4 regions of the Pseudoalteromonas ruthenica genome follow, and region 1 is predicted to be linked to each of the others. Evidence: predicted binding sites of a transcription regulator. Region 1 holds the regulator's gene; each other region holds the start of a gene.
The links. Region 1 encodes sigma-54, which starts transcription at its own class of promoters, with help from an activator protein. Its sites were predicted from a motif close to GTTGGCACGNNNNTNGNNT; they were not measured.
Positions count from the first base shown of each region.

Region 1 (4,618 bases):
CATTCAAGTTGATATAGATAGCCAGCGCATGGAGTCCGAGCAGACTGTAGTATTAAGTGGCCCGAATATGAAGATCACCGGGCAAGGCTTGAAAGCAGACCTCAATACAGAGATAGTTGAATTAACAGAACATACGCGAACAATATATTATGACCAATAAAATCAGTGCATTAATTACATCCATCGCAATTGGCTTATGCTCTGCCAGCGCTACTGCTGAGCAAATCACCGCCAAGGAAGTGTTAATTGATGCCGACAAACAACAAGCACTGATCAAAGAAAATATCACTATTTTTGATAAGAACGTGCATATTGTTCACGGCAAACGGGAAATAAAAGCTGACCGCCTTGAGGCTCACCGTCGTCCAGAATTGGGTGATAACAAGCAATTGCTCGTAGCCACCGGCTCACCAGCTGTGTACACCGAAGTGATGGAAGATGGCACTGAGATTTCTGCACAGGCGCTGGAAATTCGTTATGACGTCGCCTCTGAGACCCTTAAAATTCAAGGTGATGCTAAGATTGCCATGGCCGACCAGCATATCGTTGCCGAAACCATAAGCTATGATATTGCCAAACAGCTGATCACCGCCGAAAAGGATGAAAACTCCAGCACACGAGTGCGCACAACATTAACACCACAAAGTGACGATACGCCGGAGAAAGAGCAATAATGGCGACTCTTAAAGCACAAAAATTAGCGAAAAGCTATAAAGGCCGGGAGGTCGTCAAAAGTGTGGGCTTAGAAGTACAAGCAGGTAGTATCGTCGGCTTGCTCGGCCCTAATGGAGCCGGTAAGACAACTACTTTTTACATGATAGTTGGCTTGGTACCCAGTGATAAAGGCACCATCAGTATTGATGATGAGGATATCACCTTGATGCCGATGCACTCTCGTGCGCGCTTAGGTATTGGTTATTTACCGCAAGAATCATCTATTTTTCGAAAGCTGACAGTGTTTCAAAATTTGATGGCCATCCTGGAAACCCGCAAGGGCTTAAGCAAAGCAGAGCGTGAAAGCGAGCTTGAGGGCCTACTTGATGAGTTTAATATACAGCACATTCGAGACTCACAAGGAATGGCGTTATCTGGTGGCGAACGTCGCCGGGTAGAAATAGCGCGAGCATTGGCGGCAAACCCCAAGTTTATCTTGTTGGATGAACCTTTTGCTGGTGTCGACCCTATTTCAGTGTTAGATATAAAGAAAATCATAGAGCATCTGCGCAATCGTGGCATTGGTGTATTAATCACCGACCACAACGTGCGAGAGACCCTAGACGTATGTGAAACCGCATACATTGTTTCCCATGGCGAGCTCATTGCTTCTGGTACTCCAGAGCAAGTTCTTGCCGATCAAACGGTTCGCGACGTCTATTTGGGTGAGCAGTTTAGATTATAACGATTAAAGGATTGTTAGAGATACATGAGGCAATCATTACAGCTGCGCCTAGGCCAGCAATTAACAATGACCCCACAATTGCAGCAAGCGATTCGCCTGTTGCAGCTCAGTACTTTGGATCTCCAACAAGAAATTCAAGAGGCGTTGGACGCCAACCCATTACTTGAAGTTGAAGAAGACAATTACGCCGACAATAACGACAACCAAGAGCAAAAAGAGTCGACGTCCGACAACCAAAATAACGATACCGCCGAGACGGCCAGCGCCAGTAAGGATGAAGTTGAAAGTGCTGATGCCATGAACAACGAGTCCATCAGTGAAGACTTGCCCATGGATGTGTCTTGGGATGAGTATATTAGTGCGGCTCCCGTTGCCTCCTCTGGGCCTATGCCAGAAGATGAGTCTATCTACCAAGGCGAAACCACCGAGTCGTTACACGATTATTTAATGTGGCAGCTGCAATTAACACCTTTTAGTGCCACCGACGAGGCCATCGCCACAGCCATTATTGAAGCCATCAATGACAACGGCATTTTAACAGTCAGTTGTGAAGATCTGCTGGAAAGCTTGAATCATGATGAACAAGACGATGGTATCGAGCTCGATGAAATTGAAGCCGTTCTTAAGCGTATCCAACTCTTTGATCCAGTAGGAATTGGTGCGCGTTCTTTACAAGAGTGCTTGTTGATCCAGCTCAAGCAATTTGACCCACAAACCCCTTGGCTTGAAGAGACCAAAGAGGTAGTTTGTAACTATATTGATTTGCTTGGTAGTCGTGACTATCGCACCTTGATGAAAAAGACTAAGCTTAAAGAAGCGCAGTTAAAAGAGGTGATGACACTGATACACAGTTTAAATCCGACTCCTGCAGCCACGATTGTGCGAGAGCAGTCAGAGTATGTGATTCCAGATGTATCGGTGAAGAAAGTTAAAGGCCGCTGGGTGGTTGAATTAAACCCAGATAGTATGCCTAAGATCCGCGTTAACGATCACTATGCATCAATGTCGCGAAGCTGTAAGTCACAAAGTGATAGTCAATTTATTCGCTCGCATTTACAAGAAGCGAAATGGTTTATAAAGAGCTTGGAACAACGCAATGATACGCTACTTAAAGTAACTAATTGCATTGTTCAACAACAACAGGCATTCTTTGAACATGGTGAAGAGGCAATGAAGCCAATGGTGCTTAATGACGTTGCCGAAATGGTGGAAATGCATGAGTCAACGATTTCCCGTGTGACCACCCAAAAGTATATGCATACACCACGGGGTATTTTTGAGCTGAAGTACTTTTTCTCCAGCCATGTTACAACCGAAAACGGAGGTGAATGCTCGTCTACAGCGATTCGAGCATTGATCAAAAAGCTAGTAGCTGCGGAGAATCCTGCTAAACCGTTGAGTGATAGCAAGATTGCCGACGTACTAGCCGAGCAAGGAATTAAAGTGGCTCGGCGCACGATTGCTAAATATCGTGAATCGCTAGCCATTCCACCGTCAAATCAGCGTAAAAGTTTGATATAGACGTTAGACAAGAAGGAAAATGCTTATGCAATTAAATCTTACCGGTCGTCACGTAGAAATCACTGATTCTCTTCGCAACTATGTGAATAGCAAATTTGCAAAATTAGAGCGTCACTTTGACCATATAAATAATGTGCATGTCATTCTTGATATTGAAAAACTAACACAAAAAGCAGAAGCTACTCTTCACGTTAACGGTGGTGAACTGTTCGCAACCGCAGAGCACCAGGATATGTATGCGGCGATCGACGGCTTAATTGATAAGCTCGACCGTCAAGTGATTAAACATAAAGAGAAATTATCTCGTCACTAACATGAACCTAGATTCACTCTTTACCAAGGACTGCAGCAAAGCTGCGGTCCTTTTTAATAGCAAAAAAAGAATGCTGGAGTACCTCTCTCAGGTGGCTCATCAGCACAGTCCTCACCTCAGCGAGCAATCGGTACTTGATGCTTTACTAACCCGCGAAAAGCTGGGCAGTACTGGCATCGGCAAAGGCGTTGCTATTCCACATGGCCGTCTCGATGGTATCGACAGTACGATTGCCATTGTTGTAACCAATCGCGAAGCCATTAACTTTGATGCCATTGATAACCGTCCGGTGGATATCTTTGTCGCACTTTTAGTGCCGGCTAATGAGACTGAACAACACCTGAAGACCTTAGCGACAATTGCTGATAAACTAAAAGACAAACAACTGTGTAAACAACTGCGCTCAGCCAGCAGCGATCAAGAGCTTTATCAATTGATCGCCGACTAATGCGCGCCGTATTAATTCATGGTGTGGTTTAAATGTGCGTCTTGGGGTAAAACAAGGAGTTGTCGGATGGAACTTATCATTGTCAGTGGTCGCTCGGGTTCTGGAAAATCAGTCGCGTTACGGGTGCTCGAAGACCTTGGGTACTATTGCGTAGATAACATCCCAGTTATTTTACTCCCCTCCTTGGTGCGCAGTGTTTCAGCAAATTATGACAAAATTGCCGTCAGTATAGACGTGCGCAATTTGCCCAAAGAACAGCATGAATTTAACGACATTCTCGCTTACCTGCCTGAGTTTGCTAAGCCTTCGCTGTTTTACCTTGATAGTGACGAACAAACGTTGATTAAGCGTTTCTCTGAAACTCGTCGACTACACCCCTTATCCATGCAAAATATGACGTTGGATGTCGCTATTCGTGAAGAGAAGCAGCTTCTTGATGTACTCATCTCCCACGCCGACTTTATTATTGATACAACTGAGCTCAGTGTTCACCAGTTGGCGGAGATGATCCGTGAAAAAGTGCTGGGTAAAAAAGACAAGCAATTACTGATCACTTTTGAGTCTTTTGGGTTTAAACATGGCATTCCAAAAAATGCTGATTATGTGTTTGATGTGCGGTTTCTCCCCAATCCCCATTGGGAACCTGAACTAAAGGCGCTCACAGGGTTAGACCAACCCGTTCAAGATTATCTAGCCAGTCACTCAATCGTGCAAAAGTTCACTTGGCAGATCCAAACTTTTGTTCAAACTTGGTTACCCCACCTAGAGCGTAATAACCGTAGTTATTTAACCATTGCTATTGGCTGCACTGGGGGTCAACACCGCTCAGTGTACCTTGCCCAAACTTTGGGAGAGCGCTTTTTAGATACTTATCCGAACGTGAAAATTCGCCATCGAGAGCAGGAAAAATAGTGATGGTTGAAGGTACTTTTATTAT
Region 1 covers NZ_CP023396.1:2,904,580-2,909,197, forward strand. Annotated here, with positions in the region: gene lptC (LPS export ABC transporter periplasmic protein LptC) at 1-160, shown strand, start outside; gene lptA (lipopolysaccharide transport periplasmic protein LptA) at 150-674, shown strand; gene lptB (LPS export ABC transporter ATP-binding protein) at 674-1,399, shown strand; gene PRUTH_RS13665 (RNA polymerase factor sigma-54) at 1,424-2,920, shown strand; gene hpf (ribosome hibernation promoting factor) at 2,946-3,233, shown strand; gene ptsN (PTS IIA-like nitrogen regulatory protein PtsN) at 3,235-3,681, shown strand; gene rapZ (RNase adapter RapZ) at 3,748-4,593, shown strand; gene PRUTH_RS13685 (HPr family phosphocarrier protein) at 4,593-4,618, shown strand, end outside.

Region 2 (4,618 bases), 730 kb from region 1:
CAATCAAGAGTACCTTATTGGTATGTTCTTTCGCGCTGCGATAAGCACTTAGGCCGGCTGAGCCTGCGCCAATGACTAAAACATCGGTGCTCACTTTATTCATAGCAGTGTCCTTATAAAAAAGGGCCCGCAGGCCCTTAAAATGAATTAGTTGTTGGTGAAGTAAAGGGAAAGCTCATCAGAGCCACCAATATGTTGCCCACCAATAAATACTTGCGGTACCGTATCTCTACCGGATATTGCTTTTAGACTCGTCAGCGACGCTTGACTACCTAACACAATTTCCTCAAAAGCAAGACCGTGCTGCGAAAGCATTGCTTTCGCTTTGGTACAAAACGGGCATCCCGGCTTAGTAATAATGCTTACCGGCTGTGGCTTACTTTGTTTGGGGTTAATATAATCAAGCATAGTATCTGCATCCGATACCTCAAAAGGGTCGCCTGGTTTTTGCGGCTCGATAAACATCTTCTTGACCACACCGTCTTTCACGAGCATGGAGTAGCGCCAGCTACGTTTACCAAAACCTAGGTCGTTCTTGTCAACCAGCATGCCCATGCCGTCGGTGAACTCGCCGTTACCGTCAGGGAGTAAGGTAATATTGTCGGCTTCTTGGTGCTCAGCCCAGGCATTCATCACAAATGTATCGTTTACCGACACGCAGACAATGTCATCTACGCCATTTTGTTTTAGTGCACTGGCAAGTTCGTTGTAGCGTGGTAAGTGTGTTGATGAGCAGGTTGGTGTAAACGCACCGGGCAATGAGAACACCACGACCGTCTTACCTGAAAAGATATCGTCTGAGGTAAGTTGTTGCCATTGCTCGCCTTTACGCACTGCAAATGTCACCTGAGGAATTCGTTGGCCTTCGCTGTTGTTAAATGTTGTCATACTGATAATCTCCTTTCGATGTGTTGGGTACAGTGTGACAAAAGCGAATTGATTTGTATATCAGTAAGAATTGATGACTTTGATTGTTAAAACCGAACGTTGAACATATCTTTATTTTCAATAGTACGCAGGGATTACTGAGCCAGGCTATTGGCTCAGTAACACTAAGTCGTTGAGTTGAATATTCGCCAGTGGCCGTTTACCAATATTAGTGGCAATGGCACTGTGTTGGTAAAGCTGATTCACTTCTACACGATGTAAGGTAGTTACCTGACGTGGCAAACGTTTGCCTGCATAGGTGGTGAGGTTGCTGCTATGCGCCAAAGTGAGTTGCTGACCCATCACTAAGCCGTTGGCTTTACCTAAGTTGATAACTACTTGGTCACCATCAATATGCTGAATTAATCCACGGGTGGGTAGGCAGCGCAGCTCATTGTTAAGGTCAAACATCACTTTCTCACTAAGCGCAGTAATGGCTCGTCCGTATTGGCTTTGCCAAAAAGTGCCACTGTTTACATCGATACGAGCGGTTTTTTCAAACTGCCAAGGCCCTTGAGTTTGATAGGCTTTTTGCCATATTTTTTCAAAGCTCAAGGCATCGAATAACGCAAACTCTACATTAAAATAGCGGTTATAGCTTTCATCCTGCCAAAATGCATAATCATTATTCAATTGCTTGCCGGTGGAAATATCGGTGATTTGCGAGAGTAACACGTACTGACTGTTACTTTTGTCGCGAATATATTCCAGTACATTTTCATCATACTGAAATTGCTGTGTAAAGAAGGGGCTAACATCCACCGCTTCTTTAAAATAAGGAATAGGCAGCATAGCTAATTGCGTTTGGCTCATAATTGCGTAGAGCTGCTTAGTAAAAGCAGGGGCTACGTCAAATATTTGACCATAACGAGCTTGCTGTGGATTATCCAATGCCGTGCGTGTGAGGGCAAAGTGGCTAATAAAGTCTTGTTCAGGGCATTGCTGTGGGTTGTCTAACACTTCAATTTGCATGGTGACACTGATCATGCCATCACTTTGTTGTTCTTCGAGCAGCTGCATTTGTTGTACTTGACCATGTGCTTGCAAAGAAAGGTGATCCTGAGTGAGCACGCCGTTAGTCAAGGTCTGCACACTGGATAGCTCCAGCCCTGAATATAATAACGCTTGTTTTATAGCGTCACTGACCGCGTTGGCGCGTGCTGTTTCGGTATCTCCATCCTCTAAAGTCGCAACCCCTGTGGTTTGCAACCATTGGGCGCTGACACTCGGGCTTATTAGTGCAATCATCAGTGCGCACACAGATGCCAAATATCGCATAGTTATCCCACCTAAAAATGTTCTTGTAACAAAGATAGCAAAGAACATACCAACTCCCCTGTAATAGTGGCATTTATCGTGCATACTACTGAGCATAGGTTTAAAGACAATCAGTGTGGAGCAAAACATGCTACGAATGATGATACTGCTGATCAGCACATGGAGCATGCTCGGTTGCAGCAGCGTGTTTGATAAGCACGTTGAATACGCCATAGAGCAGCCTGACAATTATCCGATTTTACGTGCGATTGGCTACGCGCCTATTGCACCGCAGCCCGGTGAAAGCGCCCAGCAAAAATCGCTGATGGCGATGAAAGCTTCAAAGATAGAAGCCTATCGGGAGTTGGCGGAGCAGGTTTATGGCCAACAAATGCAAGGGCAAACCACCGTTGCCAATGCCATTGCTGGAGATGATGTACTGCAAGCGCGGGTTCAAGGGGTGATCCGAGGGGCTCGAGTTAAACGCAGTTATGTTGTTGGCGATAGTTATGCGACTGAATTAGAGCTGGATATGAAGCTAGTACACGATCTTTACATTACTCAGAGTAAGCCTCGCAAGGTAAAAAAGGTCACTTACTACTGAGGTGCTTGCTGATATACAACATTGCCCCAAGTGTACGCCAGTGCGCTTGGGTTTATCTTTTCTTGCCTTTATACACCTGCATTTTTGCTTTAATTTTTAATATCAAACTTATTCTAAGCACCTCTTTATACTGCATTTACGGCTAACATCGGGTGCTGCAGAACTGAAAATCACTGCTATGCTTTAATAAATCAAACCCATTGCGTCCTAAGCGGTGCGCAGAAACTATGTAGGCCTTTAGGACGTAGTGAGCAGTGCGAAAATTATAAATAAAATACGGTGGCTGGGGCTAGGTTTAGTGTTCGCCATGACGTTGCTCATGAGTGGCATTCACGCTGGCGCAACTATGGACAGCGGCTTGTTTCAAACGCTTATGCGCAACCAATACGGTACTCAACGTTTACTGGTGGCGCAGCGCTGGCAGCAATTACTAGCTAGCTTGAGTGCTGAAACCGAAACCCGCAAAGTGCAACTGGTCAATCAGTTTTTTGCCACGCAAGTGCGCTACCGCACCGACCAACTTCTCTACAAACAACAAGATTATTGGGCAACGCCATTAGAAACCTTAGGGCAGGGGCTGGGCGATTGTGAAGACTACGCCATAGCGAAATACGCGTCATTGAGGATGCTAGGCATCGCTGATAATAAGCTACGGCTTATCTATGTTAAAGCGCAAATAGGTGGCCCCCGCAGCCAAGAGTTTCAAGCGCATATGGTGTTGGGTTATTACCCGACCCCCAGTAGCCAACCCATCATTCTCGACTCGCTCACAAGTGCTATTTTGCCAGCAGCGAAGCGCACTGATTTATATCCGGTTTTCAGCTTTAACAGTGAAGGTCTGTGGACTGCAACGTCAACTCACAGTGTGGCCGACCCTCGGGCGAGATTATCTCGCTGGCATTCGGTTTTAAAGAAAATGGAACAGCAAGGAGTTAGGTGGTGATAAAGCAAGCATCTACAGCGTCCAGTGGGGCGCACCGTATATCTCTGGTGGTACAACTGTGGCTGGTGATTGTGGTTATTGCTTTGAGTGGGTTGATCAGCAGCGTACTCATTAGCGGGTACAATGTTAAATCTAGCTTCACCGAAGAGCTTTATTTGAAAAACGCCGATAATGCCACAACCTTAGCGCTTGCGCTCAGTCAGATGGGCAAAGACCCAGTGACCGTTGAGCTTTTCGTCTCAGCAGCCTTTGATACCGGCCACTATCAGCAGATTAAATTAGTCGACACACAGGGGGAAGTTGTGGTTGAGCGTTCGCTTGCACAGCACGAACATGCTTCAGTACCTAGTTGGTTTGCACAGATGTTTGCTTTTGAGGTCGACGCCGGCGTTGCACAAATAAGCAATGGTTGGCAGCAATACGGCACCTTGTATATTCAGAGTCAGCAAAGATATGCATTAGAAGCTTTATGGGACAATGTGCTCAATTTAGCCAGTGGTTTTGCTATCGTTGCGTTATTGAGCTGTATTGCTGCTTCACTCATTTTACGTTGGGTACTGAAGCCCCTAGAGCGAGTGGTCGCTCAAGCCCAAGGGTTCTCAAAAAAGCAATTTAAGCAGCTTGCAGTTCCCAATACGGCCGAACTAGCTGAGGTGACAGAGGCGATGAATCATCTGGCTGAGCGCTTTGGTGGCATTCTGCGCGAAGGGAACGAGCGTATCGCCCGCGCACAATACCTAGCCCAGCATGATACAACAACAGGGCTTGCCAATGGTCGGTACTTCCTGTCGCGTATGGAGCAAGAGTTAAAGCAAGTTAGTCATCATCAGCAAGTGCTGATACTAATGCGTTTAGCAAATTACGAGCAACTGCGGGGGAGCTTAAAC
Region 2 covers NZ_CP023396.1:363,782-368,399, forward strand. Annotated here, with positions in the region: gene PRUTH_RS01715 (dihydrolipoyl dehydrogenase) at 1-103, opposite strand, end outside; gene PRUTH_RS01720 (glutathione peroxidase) at 148-888, opposite strand; gene PRUTH_RS01725 (flagellar assembly protein T N-terminal domain-containing protein) at 1,036-2,205, opposite strand; gene PRUTH_RS01730 (LPP20 family lipoprotein) at 2,333-2,788, shown strand; gene PRUTH_RS01735 (transglutaminase-like cysteine peptidase) at 3,096-3,731, shown strand; gene PRUTH_RS01740 (bifunctional diguanylate cyclase/phosphodiesterase) at 3,728-4,618, shown strand, end outside.
Region 2: PRUTH_RS01725 (flagellar assembly protein T N-terminal domain-containing protein) is a predicted target of sigma-54. The motif match lies at 2,241-2,259, and genes of this name have one in related genera.

Region 3 (4,618 bases), 1.5 Mb from region 1:
CCTTCACTTCTTGCAAGATTTGCTCTTCTGTACAGAAAACATGAGCATCATCTTGAGTAAAGCCACGTACGCGCATCAAACCGTGCAACGCGCCCGATGGCTCGTTACGGTGACAACAACCAAACTCGGCCATACGCAAAGGCAAATCACGGTAAGATTTCAAACCTTGGTTGAAAATCTGCACGTGACCAGGACAGTTCATTGGTTTAATAGCATACTCACGTTTCTCTGACTCCGTGGTGAACATGGCATCGCCGTATTTGTCCCAGTGGCCTGATTTTTCCCACAGTCCACGGTCCATCATTAGCGGCCCTTTTACCTCTTCATAGTCATATTCGCGCAGTTTTTCGCGAACAAACTCTTCGAGCTCGCGGTAAATGCTCCAACCATCATTGTGCCAAAACACCATACCTGGCGCTTCTTCTTGCCAGTGCCATAAATCTAGGGCTTTACCAATTTTACGGTGATCGCGCTTTTCCGCTTCTTCTAAGCGCTGCAAGTAGCCTTTAAGTTGCTTTTTATCACCCCATGCGGTGCCATAAATACGCTGCAACATTTTATTGTCAGAGTCGCCACGCCAGTATGCACCTGCTACTTTCATCAATTTAAAGTGCTGACAAAAGCTCATATTCGGTACGTGTGGGCCACGACACATATCCACGTACTCTTCGTGGTGGTATAAACCAAGACGGTCATCTTTAGCGATATTCTCGTCCAAGATTTCAACTTTATAAGGTTCGCCACGTTGTTCAAACGTGTCGCGGGCCTGTTGCCAGCTCACGGTCTTCTTAACCACGTCATATTTGGTTTTCGCAAGTTCTTTCATACGCTTTTCAAGCGCTTCTAAATCTTCTTGCGTCAGCGAGTGCTCCATATCGACATCATAATAAAAGCCGTTGTCGATAGTTGGACCAATGGCCATTTTTGCATCAGGATACAATTGCTTAATGGCGTGGCCGATAAGGTGCGCACAGGAGTGACGGATAATTTCTAAACCGTCTTCATCTTTTGCGGTGATGATCTCTAACCGTGCGTCTTCGCTGATTAAATCACAGGCGTCAACACGCTCACCGTTAACACGCCCAGCGATGGTCGCTTTGGCAAGGCCTGGGCCGATGTCTTGTGCTACGTCTAGCGTGGAAACAGGGTTTTCAAATGAACGCTGACTGCCGTCAGGAAGAGTAATTACTGGCATGTTTAATCCTTGTACAGTGGTGACACCTACGCCGCGCCACGTGTATTTATTTGTCTATTTAATAAGTCTAATCAACGCTTATACCAACAAGCATTGCGATGATACTGCCGCCCACAAAGCGTGAGCAAGGCGCTATTTTGGCGCGCTATAGAGGTAAATACAAGGCTCGTCTGATAATTTTCTTAACAAATTTTGTATGCGCTTCTGATATACTAATGCCATTGATAAAAAAGGTGATATTTGACTATGCATACTTGCGGCGTAGAAATAAAAGGCAGTGAAGTTTTACTATGCCTTCTAAGTAAAGAAAATGGTGTGTTTGACATCCGTGATGTGCGCCAAACACGTTTTGTTTTAAGCGATGCTAACGATACTGAAGAAATCCAAAAGTTTCATCGCGACTTTAAAAAGCTGATGGAAGATTACCAAGTGGATGCTATCGCCATCAAAGCGCGACCTCATAAAGGTAAGTTCGCCGGCGGCGCGGTTGGCTTTAAAATGGAAGCGGCACTGCAGCTGATAACTAACTTAGATGTGCACATTATTAGTGCCACAGAGATGAAAGAACAGCTTAAGCGCAACCCATTACCTATTGAGTTTGCTGATACGGGGCTGAAGAAGTTTCAAGAGCAAGCCTTTATGACGGCGTATGTCGATATTATGCTGCGCACTTACGCTAAGCAGTAATCCCCCCGATAGTAACAGGCCGCAGAAATGGCCTGTTACGTCATCGCCCAGTAATAATCGCTAACGCATGCCTCTCATCCATGTCTAACTCCCCTGCCAAAGAGCGCGGTGTCGCGTCAAAATGCGCAAACGGGTGTTCATTTTCATAGTGTTCGCTGAGGTGTTCTAACACCTTCGGGTGAATATAATACTGTTCGCAAATGTTCGCGGTATTGCCTAATTGCTTAGCAACGAGTTTAACCAGCTGAGACTTAAATTTGCGCCTTGGGTGCGCCTGTACTTGCTCTGCGGCTACGTGGGCAAAGCGCACCGCCATTCGCGTCCCCGCCCAGGTGCGATAATCTTTGGCACTAAAGTGGCCGCCAAAAACACGGTGGATAAATTCGTTAATATCATCACTTTGCAGGTCATGCCATTGGCCTTGTTGATAATAACGTAGCAAGCTATACCCTTGTTGCTCTGCACTTGAAGCCACTAATTCAGCAAGCTCAGTATCGTCGATGCGCACCTCTCGGTGTTTTGCGTGTTTACCTTTAAAGCTAAATTGTACATGATCGTCTTTAATATCCACATGCTTGCGTCGAAGCGTGGTTAACCCACAAGTTTCATTGGCTTTGTAATAATTATTATTGCCTACACGAATCGCGGTAAGGTCTAAGATTGCGCACCCAAGCGCGCACACTTTGTCTTTCGTCCAATCAGGTTCTGCCAATAAGGATAAGCATTGCCCTCGCGCATCTGGAAGCTGAGCAGCGAATTCACCTAACTTGGCAAATTTTTTTTGCTGTTGCGCCAATTGCCAATGGGCGTGGTAAATGTATTGTCGCTTTCCTTTGCCATCAACGCCAACGGCCTGCACCTTATTGTACTGGCAAGCGCTAATACGTACATCACGCCACATAGGAGGCACAACCAACTCTCGCATTCGTTTTAAGTAAGCACGACTGGTTATCTTTTCCTTATCAAGATGGAAGTATTCAAATCCTTTTCCCCGTTTACGACGCGTTGTCGTAAGGGTATTACACTCGTGGTAGGTTGAGCTTGGGGCAACGTTACAATCCATTCTTCTTCCTTCTTTTTCCGATAATAGCTACTACGCAGCACATCTTCACCTGGCGCACTGTGAAAGGTAAAAAATAATACGTTTTGTTGGTTGTACGACTATGACGTTTTTACCGCCTGCGATTGAAAAGCTTTCATAGTTGCCCATGAAAAAGGCGTTGGCTTACACATTTCAAGCGTTCGAATATAAAGATAAAACATTGTTTAATAATGATTTTTATACATTCCCTCGATTTGGCACAAGCATTGCTCCTATTAAATCGAATTCAAAATTGAAGGAGCACAATTATGACAATGCAACGTTCAGAGAAAATCACAGACATTATCAAAGTACTAAAGGGTGGCATTGATTTTTACTCCGATGCCAAAGACAACATTGATAGTAATGATGTACGTACCGTGTTCCAAAACATGATCGATGAAAAGCACAAAGCGGTGACCGACTTGCAACCCTTTGCCATTGAAGAGCAAGGCGAAATTGAAACCGGCTCAGACACCCTGGTAGATGTACGTAAAACCTACACTAAGGTGATGAGCGCGATTAAGAGCAACGAAGAACATACGTACATCAAACACCTTGAAGAGGTTGAAGATAAAGTGCTTGAAGAGTTCGACGATGCACTAGAAGAGTCACAGCCACCTCAGTGCGCACAAGTTCTTTCTCAGCTTCGTGAACGCATGCAAATTTGCCACGATAAAATGAAGGCACTGCAAGAAGCAACGAGCTAAATTATTTCTCTCCCCAAGACGATGTAGCGGGCCCATGGCCCGCTTTTTTATGTCGACAAAAACTAAACCTTTAGTCTAATTCCAACAGAAACCACCTCAAAATAATGGAAAGTGTCGACACTCTGTGCTTGATTAGGTGTTGAAAAACCTAAAATGACAACATCTATCCGGGCAAGGAGGCAGTCAATGCCGCAACAACAAGACAATCACTCCCCTTCACTACCGTTAACGTTGAGCCAGTACCACGGCTCATTTTCAACGCCGCTTAGCGAGCGAACCATCGCCGAGCATCTTGATTATATTGTCGACAAACACCCAGACAATGAGGCGATTGTAGTGCGCCATCAAGGGATCCGTTGGACTTACCGCCAGTATTTACGGGAAATAGAGCGCCTCGCTGCGGGCTTACTCGCTCTAGGTGTGCAGCCAGGGGATCGGGTTGGCATTTGGTCACCCAACAATATTGAATGGTCCTTGGTGCAATTCGCAAGCGCCAAAATTGGCGCCATTATGGTGTGCATTAACCCCGCCTATCGCCCTCATGAATTGGCCTTTGCCATTAACAATGTGGGTGTAAAATACCTGGTGATGGCCGAGCAATTTAAAGCATCAAACTACGTTGACATGATCTACCAGCTTGCACCGGAATTAAAAGACGGTAGCAAAACCACCCTGCAAGCGCTGCCCACTTTAGAGCAAGTTATTATTCTCTCAGAGCAACCTTTTGCCGGCATGACATCATTTAAGTCGGTTCGACAACTGGGCGAGGATGCGCACTACCAGCAAATGCGGGTTATTGAAGCGCAACTTCGACCTGATGACGCCATTAATATTCAATTTACCTCGGGCACAACCGGAAACCCCAAAGGCGCCACGCTCTCGCACCGCAATATTTTAAACAACGGTTTGCTGGTTGCCCAAGCAATGCACTTTAATGACAAAGAC
Region 3 covers NZ_CP023396.1:1,161,605-1,166,222, forward strand. Annotated here, with positions in the region: gene thrS (threonine--tRNA ligase) at 1-1,195, opposite strand, end outside; gene PRUTH_RS05565 (DUF3010 family protein) at 1,442-1,882, shown strand; gene PRUTH_RS05570 (DNA topoisomerase IB) at 1,923-2,945, opposite strand; gene PRUTH_RS05575 (ferritin-like domain-containing protein) at 3,233-3,673, shown strand; gene PRUTH_RS05580 (AMP-binding protein) at 3,860-4,618, shown strand, end outside.
Region 3: PRUTH_RS05575 (ferritin-like domain-containing protein) is a predicted target of sigma-54. The motif match lies at 3,178-3,196, and genes of this name have one in related genera.

Region 4 (4,618 bases), 230 kb from region 1:
GAAAGGAGTGGTGATCGCAGCCAGTGAAGGGAGCAGTATAACCAGTATAGAGGATGGCCAAGTGGTCTTTGCTGACTGGCTAAGAGGTTTTGGTTGGGTCATGGTGGTCGATCACGGCAAAGGTTATATGAGCCTATACGGCCACGCTCAAGCACTACTTAAAGAAGTGGGCGATCCGGTTTATAAAGGCGAAACAATCGCTTTAGTAGGCCAGAGCGGCGGTCAAATTGATCCTGGTCTATACTTTGAAATACGCCACAAAGGACGTGCCGTTAACCCAACGACATGGTGCAAATCCTCCTAATTGAATAGAGGCTGCACCTCAAGGGGGCAGCCGATGTTTGTATTCACAACTTACCTATACAAGCGCTTGTTACTGGGGCTCAGTTTTTTAGCCTTAGTGGTGCTAGCGCCTGCTTCATTGGCAAAGGACAGCCAACTCGATGAAGTGCTTTTCCACATCAACAACTACTACGTTGAGGAAGTGGATCGCGACAAGTTAGACCAACATGTACTCAGCAGTTTATTACAAGAGCTTGACCCATATAGCGAGTTCCTTGATGAGCAAGAGTTAAAACGATTATTCGATGTTACCAATGGCCAATACAAGGGCTTGGGTATCGAGGTAGAACAGCGTGATAAACATATAGTGGTGATCTCCGCTCTACCCAACTCACCCGCTCGGGCCGCTGGCTTACAGCGTGGTGATGTTATCGTCTCTATCAATGGCACTAAGGTGAATAACACTACCTTAGAAGAAGTCTCTGCTCTGATCAGCAGTCGTGAAGATGGGCAAGTGCATTTAGCCGTTGCTCGCGCAGGCCACTCACAACGCCTCGACTTTCAGCTTACCCGTCAGCCTATCCACATTGAAAGCGTCGCCAGTGAGCTCAAGGCCAATGGTATGGGCTACTTACGTATTAATAGCTTCAACAATCATAGCTTTCATGATGTCGCGCGTCACATCACCATGATGCAAAACGCCAACGGCGCCATACTCAACGGTTTGCTAATTGACCTGCGTGACAACCCAGGCGGTACCCTCGACAGTGCCATTGCCATTGCCGATTTATTTTTGTCTCAAGGTGTTATCGTCTCTACTCGAGGTCGCTTTGTGGAGGCTAATCAACGCTTTGAAGCGAAAGCAGGGGACATAATTCAAGGCGCCCCCATGGTCGTGCTGATCAATGAGGGCTCCGCTTCCGCTGCAGAAATTGTTGCCGGTGCGCTCAAGGATAATGACCGGGCAACCGTGGTAGGGACTCGCTCCTATGGTAAAGGGTCGGTGCAGTCATTGATCCCCTTAGGCGATGGCCGCAGTGCTTTGAAGCTGACCACAGCGAAGTACTATACCCCCTCTGGCGTGTCCATTGAGGGGACTGGCATCGTACCTGATGTGCCGATATTGCAACCTGCCCTTTCGCAATCAAATAAAGAAGTTATAATCAGCTTAGCTGAGGGGCAAAGTGCGCATAAAAACTTAACCGCACTGCTTGATAAACAATTACTAAAAGCTCAGCAACTATTAGAACAATAAAAACGCAGGCTCGGCTTTAAGCACGGGCCTGCACACTAATCATCAACAAAGATAAAAACACATTGTGCGCTTTTTAATATGGACTACGTTGTGTGTGCTGGTGCTCTTATCACCAGTACATGCGAAGCAAATCGCTATTGTCATTGATGACATCGGCTATCATCGTAACGACATGGCTGCCTTGCACTTGCCTGGCGCTGTGACCTATTCGGTGCTCCCTTTTACTCCTTACGCCGCTCACTTTGCTCAACAGGCAGGGGCCTTAGATAAGGAGGTGCTTTTGCATGCCCCTATGCAAGCTATAAACGGTAAAGCGTTAGGGCCTGGGGGGCTGACAATGGATATGTCAAAAGAAGCTTTCCAACACGAGTTACGCAAGGCATTAGCCAGCCTACCCAATGCGCGCGGCGTCAATAATCACATGGGCTCGCTGCTAACACAGCAAAATGCGCCGATGAGCTGGACTATGGAAGTGCTAAAAGAGCAAGATTTGTTTTTTCTCGACAGTAAAACAACTCCCAATTCAAAAGCGCAAACAATTGCCGGGCTATACGGTGTCAGCAATATTGCTCGCCATGTTTTTCTCGACAATATTACCACCGAGCAGCAACTACGTTATCGCTTTGAGCAGTTAAAGACTCTCGCTGATAAGTATGACTACGCAGTTGCAATTGCTCACCCCTACCCCGAAACGTTTGCGTTCTTGCAACAGGCATTGCAAGAACTCGAGGGTGAAGGTTTCCAACTTGTGCCTTTATCTCAGCTAGTGCAGCAGCGCACAATTCGACTTGCCCAGGCCGATAAAAAAAGTGTAACCGAGGAAGAGTAGAGGCCTCTAAAGCAATCATAGGTGGCATGGCTGCTGATGACTGGGTTCTGGTGCCGATAAACCACCTCCTCCGTATTCAGCACCTGCCCAAGTGCTTGTTCTATGAACATAAAATTAATCTGTATCTTTTACACAAACAGTGAAAGCTTTTCTTTTCCCCTAGTCCACAAAAAACAACAAACCCATTAAAATCAACATCTTAAAAGTTGGCATGGACTTAGCAACGTATATTCCGAAACGCAAATCTATGGAGGGTACATTATGTTAGGTTGGTCAATTGCATTTTTAGTTATCGCTTTGGTCGCAGCACTTTTAGGTTTCGGTGGCATTGCTGGCGCAGCCGCTGGCATCGCTAAAATTATTTTCTTTGTATTCTTGGTACTGCTGGTTATCTCCCTTGTTGCTGGCGCCATTCGTGGTAAAGCGCCAAGGTAGTTATTAATTTTACAGTACAAGCGGTCACAGGTGGGATGAAACCCGCGACCGCAACCAAAACACGTTATTTGAATCCAGATTTAAAGAGTTAATATTCAAGGAGAGTTCTATGTTTAATCATTCAGCAACAAAAGCATTTATCGCTACATTATTTGCCGCAGTATTCGCTATGGGCTGTGAAGACAGTGGCGGTGCCGAAGAGGCAGGTGAAAAAATTGATGAGGCGATCACTGACACTCAAAACGCGGTTGAAGACGCGTGTGAAAATGTTAAAGAAAACGCCGGTGCAGAAGAAACAAACTGCTAATACAGGCTTATCTTCAAACAAAAAACCCGCGAAGTTCGCGGGTTTTTTTACGTCTCTAATTATTTAAAACTGACTGTTGGCCGCCGCAACCACATTGTCTACGGTGAAGCCAAAGTGCTTAAACAATTCGCCCGCTGGCGCTGATTCACCAAAGCTAGTCATGCCGATAACTTTGCCATTCAAACCAACATACTTGTACCAGAAGTCGGCAATGCCTGCCTCTACAGCGACACGGCGAGTCACACTGCTGGGTAGGACACTTTCTTTGTACTGTGCGTCTTGTTGGTCGAACAAGTCCGTTGATGGCATAGATACCACGCGTACCTGACGACCTTGAGCGCGAAGCTCAGAAGCTGCATCCATAGCAAGCTGTACTTCCGAACCTGTGGCAATCAGAATAACTTCTGGCTCGCCATCACAGGTTAATACATACCCACCTTTTTTCACATCAGCAAGCTGCTGCGCATCGCGTGCTTGCTGAGCAAGGCCTTGACGCGTAAAGACCAGCGACGTTGGCCCATCTTTGCGCTCAATCGCTTGCTGCCACGCAATGGCTGACTCAACTTGGTCACATGGACGCCAATTCACTAGATTCGGTGTATAACGTAGGCTCGCCATTTGCTCAACCGGTTGGTGAGTCGGTCCATCTTCACCCAGGCCGATGGAATCGTGGGTGTAAACAAAGATGCTAGGCGTCTTCATTAGTGCAGCCATGCGCACCGCATTGCGTGCATACTCCATAAACATCAAAAAGGTTGCACCGTAAGGAATGAAACCTTTGTGCAGGGCAATGCCATTCATAATGGCGGACATGCCAAATTCACGCACACCATAGAAAATATAGTTACCTGACGCGTCGTCTTTACTAAGGCCTTTTGAACCACTCCAAATAGTTAAGTTCGATCCGGCCAAATCGGCTGAGCCGCCCATAAACTCGGGTAGCATGGGACCAAAGGTATTCAAGGCATTTTGCGATGCCTTACGTGTTGCTGGGCTATCAGGGTTTGCTTGTAACTGCTCAATATAGGCTTGCGACTTCTCAGCCCAGTCAGCAGGCAATTCGCCATTTTGGCGACGTTCAAACTCAGCAGCAAGCTCAGGGTATGCCGCCTTGTATGCCGCAAACTTATCCTGCCAACTCTGCTCTGCTTGTGTGCCCTTCTCTTTAGCATCCCACTGTTGATAGATATCATCAGGAATCGCAAAGGCGTCATGAGACCAACCCAAGAACTCGCGCGCAGCTTTAATTTCATCATCACCCAACGGCGCACCGTGGCAATCATGGCTTCCTGATTTATTAGGAGAGCCGTAACCAATCACTGTTTTACAACAGATAAGCGTTGGCTTGTCACCTTGGGCGCGGCCTTCATCAATAGCAGCGCGAATAGCCTCGCTATCGTGGCCATCAACATTACGAACCACGTGCCAGCCGTAAGACTCAAAACGCGCGGGAGTGTCGTCACTAAACCAGCCTTCTACCTCACCATCAATAGAAATACCATTGTCGTCC
Region 4 covers NZ_CP023396.1:2,674,123-2,678,740, forward strand. Annotated here, with positions in the region: gene PRUTH_RS12425 (murein hydrolase activator EnvC family protein) at 1-304, shown strand, start outside; gene PRUTH_RS12430 (S41 family peptidase) at 338-1,537, shown strand; gene PRUTH_RS12435 (divergent polysaccharide deacetylase family protein) at 1,602-2,366, shown strand; gene PRUTH_RS12440 (DUF1328 domain-containing protein) at 2,628-2,801, shown strand; gene PRUTH_RS12445 (hypothetical protein) at 2,911-3,108, shown strand; gene tkt (transketolase) at 3,172-4,618, opposite strand, start outside.
Region 4: PRUTH_RS12440 (DUF1328 domain-containing protein) is a predicted target of sigma-54. The motif match lies at 2,572-2,590, and genes of this name have one in related genera.